Regions from separate parts of the Streptomyces sp. NPDC101151 genome, predicted to be linked through region 1. Evidence: predicted binding sites of a transcription regulator. Region 1 holds the regulator's gene; the other holds the start of a gene.
What was found. Region 1 encodes HrcA, which represses chaperone genes, less so after heat shock. Its sites were predicted from a motif close to TTNGCACTCNGNNNNNCNGAGTGCNAA; they were not measured.
Positions count from the first base shown of each region.

Region 2: the regulator HrcA is predicted to act here: its motif matches at 1,557-1,583, upstream of groES (co-chaperone GroES).

Region 1 covers NZ_JBIWPP010000013.1:24,575-26,966, reverse strand. Annotated here, with positions in the region: gene dnaJ (molecular chaperone DnaJ) at 1-600, opposite strand, end outside; gene hrcA (heat-inducible transcriptional repressor HrcA) at 601-1,617, opposite strand; gene ACIRU3_RS23835 (MBL fold metallo-hydrolase) at 1,815-2,392, shown strand, end outside.
Region 2 covers NZ_JBIWPP010000001.1:328,345-330,736, forward strand. Annotated here, with positions in the region: gene groL (chaperonin GroEL) at 1-980, opposite strand, end outside; gene groES (co-chaperone GroES) at 1,102-1,410, opposite strand; gene ACIRU3_RS01490 (polysaccharide deacetylase family protein) at 1,626-2,392, opposite strand, start outside.

The DNA of each region.
Region 1 (2,392 bases):
GCACGGGGTCGGCACGACCGTGCCGAAGCCCTGGCACTGGGGGCAGGGGCGGGAGGTCATGACCTGGCCCAGGAAGGACCGGGTCACCTGGGAGACCTCACCGCGGCCACGGCACATGTCACACGTCTGGGCGGACGTGCCGGGAGCCGCGCCCTCACCGTTGCAGGTGTTGCAGACGACCGCGGTGTCGACCTGGATGTCCTTGGTCGTCCCGAAGGCCGCCTCGTCCAGCTCGACCTCGATCCGGATCATCGCGTCCTGGCCGCGCCGGGTGCGCGAGCGCGGGCCGCGCTGCGACGCCGTACCGAAGAACGCGTCCATGATGTCGGAGAAGTTGCCGAAGCCACCGGCCCCGAAGCCGCCCGCACCGGCACCGCCGGCCTGGGAGAGCGGGTCGCCGCCGAGGTCGTAGACCTGCTTCTTCTGCGGGTCCGACAAAACCTCGTAAGCGGCGTTGATCTCCTTGAACCGCTCCTGGGTCTTCGGGTCGGGATTGACGTCCGGGTGCAGCTCGCGCGCGAGCCGACGGAACGCCTTCTTGATCTCATCCTGCGACGCGTCGCGGCGCACGCCGAGAACGGCGTAGTAGTCCGTGGCCACTTACGACTCCGCCAGGATCTGTCCGACGTACCGTGCCACTGCGCGTACCGCTCCCATCGTTCCCGGATAGTCCATGCGGGTCGGTCCGACCACGCCGAGCTTGGCAACCGCCTCGCCGCCCGAACCGTAGCCGACCGACACGACGGAGGTGGAGTTGAGTCCCTCATGGGCGTTCTCGTGCCCGATGCGCACGGTCATGCCCGGATCCTTCGCCTCGCCCAGGAGCTTGAGGAGCACGACCTGCTCCTCGAGGGCCTCCAGGACAGGCCGGATCATGAGGGGAAAATCATGTCCGAAGCGGGTGAGATTGGCGGTACCGCCGATCATCAGCCGCTCCTCGTTCTCCTCGACCAGTGTCTCCAGCAGTGTGGAGAGCACCGTGGAGACCGTACCGCGGTCCTCGAGCTCGAAGGCATCGGGCAGGTCCTCGACCAGACTCGGCACGTCGGTGAACCGGCGGCCCGCGACCCGGCTGTTCAGCCGGGCCCTGAAGTCCGCCAGGGACGCCTCCCCGAAGGGCGCCGGGCAGTCGACCATCCGCTGCTCCACCCGGCCCGTGTCCGTGATCAGCACGAGCATCACACGCGCGGGCGCGAGGGAGAGCAGCTCCACGTGCCGCACGGTCGAGCGGGTCAGGGACGGGTACTGCACGACGGCGACCTGCCGGGTCAGCTGCGCGAGCAGCCGTACCGTGCGGGCCACGACGTCGTCGAGATCGACGGCGCCTTCCAGGAAGTTCTGGATGGCCCGGCGCTCGGGCGGCGTCATCGGCTTGACGCCCGCGAGCTTGTCCACGAACAGCCGGTAGCCCTTGTCCGTGGGGATGCGCCCGGCACTGGTGTGCGGCTGGGCGATGAACCCCTCGTCCTCCAGGGCAGCCATGTCGTTGCGCACGGTCGCCGGGGAGACGCCGAGGTTGTGCCGCTCGGTGAGCGCTTTCGATCCCACCGGCTCCTCGGTGCCCACGTAGTCCTGGACGATGGCGCGCAGCACCTGAAGCCTGCGTTCACTCAGCATCCGCGCGCACCTCCCGCATGTCTTCCCCTCGGCCCTTCGCGTCACCCACCTGGCACTCTGCGTCTCCGAGTGCCAGCGATCCCCGGCCCAGTGTACGGCCGTGGGGTACTCACTGGGCAAGGTCGGTCCTGCCGATGGGTCCCCCCCGCCCGAGCGAAGCCGGGAGCGGGGGAAGGTTGTACCGCTAGCGTCGCGGTATGACGGTGACTTGGGAAGAGCTGGGGTGGGAGCGGCTGGCGCCCGGGGTCGGGCGGTGCCGGCTGCCCGGCTGGGACTGCACCGCGGGCCTGGTCGTCGGCGCGGGCACGGCGCTGGTGGTGGACGCCGGGTCGAGTCTGGCCGAGGGCGAGCGGGTGCGGACGCGGGCACAGCAGCTGGCGGGGCACCGTGTGACCCATCTCGCGCTCACCCACCCCCACTTCGACCACGTCTTCGGCGCGGCCGCCTTCGCCGGGGCCGAGGTGTACGCGGCGGTGGGCATCGACGCGGTCTTCGCGCACGAACGCGAGGACCTGCGCCTGGACGCGATCAGGAACGGCCTGCCGGAGTCGGACGCGGACGAGGCGGTGGACGCCCTGGTCCCGCCCCGGCATCCGGTCTCGGGCGAGTGGACGCTGGACCTCGGCGACGGCCGCCAGGCGTTGCTGGCCAACGTGGGCCCCGGCCACACGGCGCACGATCTCGCGGTCCTCGTCCCCGGCTCGGCCTCCGGCGGGCCGGAGGTGGTCTTCTGCGGCGACCTGGTCGAGGAGTCCGGCGAGCCCCAGGCGGGCCC
Region 2 (2,392 bases), on a different contig from region 1:
TTGGTGACCGTCACGCGGCGGGCGGAGCCCAGCACGTCCAGGCCGACCTGGTCGAGCTTGAGGCCGACCTCCTCGGAGATGACGGTGGCGCCGGTGAGGACGGCCATGTCCTGCAGCATCGCCTTGCGGCGGTCGCCGAAGCCGGGGGCCTTGACCGCGACCGCGTTGAAGGTGCCGCGGATCTTGTTGACGACCAGGGTCGACAGGGCCTCGCCCTCGACGTCCTCGGCGATGATCAGCAGCGGCTTGGAGGCGCCCGCCTGGATGACCTTCTCCAGCAGCGGCAGCAGGTCGGCGATGGAGCCGATCTTGCCCTGCGTGATCAGGATGTACGGGTCTTCGAGGACGGCCTCCATGCGCTCCTGGTCCGTCACGAAGTACGGCGACAGGTAGCCCTTGTCGAAGGCCATGCCCTCGGTGAAGTCCAGCTCCAGACCGAAGGTGTTGGACTCCTCGACGGTGATGACACCGTCCTTGCCGACCTTGTCCATGGCCTCGGCGATCAGCTCGCCGACCTGCTGGTCCTGGGCGGACAGCGCGGCCACGGCGGCGATGTCGGACTTCTCGTCGATCGGGCGGGCCGAGGCCAGCAGCTCGTCGGAGACGGCCTTGACCGCGGCGTCGATGCCCTTCTTCAGGGCGGCCGGGGAGGCGCCGGCGGCGACGTTCTTCAGGCCCTCGCGCACCAGCGCCTGGGCGAGCACGGTGGCGGTGGTGGTGCCGTCACCAGCGATGTCGTTGGTCTTGGTCGCCACCTCCTTCACCAGCTGGGCGCCGAGGTTCTCGTACGGGTCCTCGATCTCGACCTCGCGGGCGATCGTGACACCGTCGTTGGTGATGGTGGGGGCGCCGAACTTCTTGTCGATGACGACGTTGCGGCCCTTGGGGCCGATCGTCACCTTCACCGTGTCGGCCAGCTTGTTGACGCCGCGCTCGAGGGCGCGACGGGCGTCCTCGTCGAACTTCAGGATCTTCGCCATGACAGCGGGAGCCCTCTCGGAGATCTGATGGATGAAAAAAGAACTGCGCCCCGGCGCCCGGCTTCTTAGGTGGTCGCGGGTGCCAGGGGCGCAGCTGAAAGCAACTGAGTGCTCGAGGTGACTACTTCTCGATGATCGCGAGGACGTCGCGAGCCGAGAGGACGAGGAACTCCTCGCCGTTGTACTTCACCTCGGTGCCGCCGTACTTGCTGTACAGGACGACGTCGCCGACCTTGACGTCGAGCGGCAGGCGCTCACCGTTCTCGAAACGGCCCGGACCCACGGCGAGGACGGCGCCCTCCTGGGGCTTCTCCTTCGCGGTGTCCGGGATGACCAGGCCAGAGGCGGTGGTCTGCTCGGCGTCGAGCGGCTGGACCACAATGCGGTCCTCGAGCGGCTTGATGGCAACCTTGGAGCTGGTGGTCGTCACGATCCGACCTCCCCCTTCGGAGATCTCACGGGGTTAACTGTCTGAGGTGGCGACCAGGTCGATCCGTCGTCGCGGGTGCCGGACCTGCCCGTCGCGTGTTTGGCACTCTCATCTGCCGAGTGCCAGAGCCGAGACTATGACTGCAATTAGCACTCGGTCAAGCGGAGTGCCAATGCCGTGCGGCGCGTCGGCCTGGTTCGTGCCTGACGGGCCGCCTAGTGCAGGTAGTCCTCGAGGCGTCCCACCGTCAGTCCCCTGGCCTGCACCCGGCGCAGCAGGCGCGTCGTGCGCTGCTTCAGGGTGGGGCCGGTGGCCTCGTCGGGACCGACCAGGACGATGTCGCCCGGACACAGGTGCCGTTCACCCCGGCCGTAGCTGATGCCGTCGGAGGTCATCGCGGCGCGCCACAGGACGAGCGTGGAGATGCCGCAGTCGGCCGCCGCGCGCAGGGTGGTGGTGTCGTAGGTGCCGTAGGGCGGGCGGAAGAGGCGGGGGCGGACCCCGAAGCGGGACTTGAGTTTGTCCTGCTGGCCGCAGATCTCGGCGCGCTGGCCGGCGTACGGCAGTCCGGGCATCGCCGGGTGGTCGAGGGTGTGGTTCTCGATGTCGGCACCGACCGCGCGGAGGCGGGCGAAATGGCCGTACCCGGGTCCCACGACGCTGTCGGTGAGGAAGAAGCTGACCGGCAGCCGCAGTTCGCGGACCATGTCGACGAATCGCGGGTCCCTTTCGGCGCCGTCGTCGTAGGTGAGGAAGACGACCTTGTCGGTGGTGGCGACGTGGTCCACGACCCGGGGCGGGGAACCGTCCGCCCGATGGGTCGTCAGGGGCCGGACCGGGTGGCTGGGCGGCGCGGCGAGCGGGGCGGTCAGGCCCCAGCGGCGGTAGGCCTCGTTTCCGGCCCGGCCGGGCGGCCGCACCCCTTGGGCCGCCCGTTTGCCGAGGCGTTCGATGGGGTCGACGGACTGGGCGCAGCCCGCGA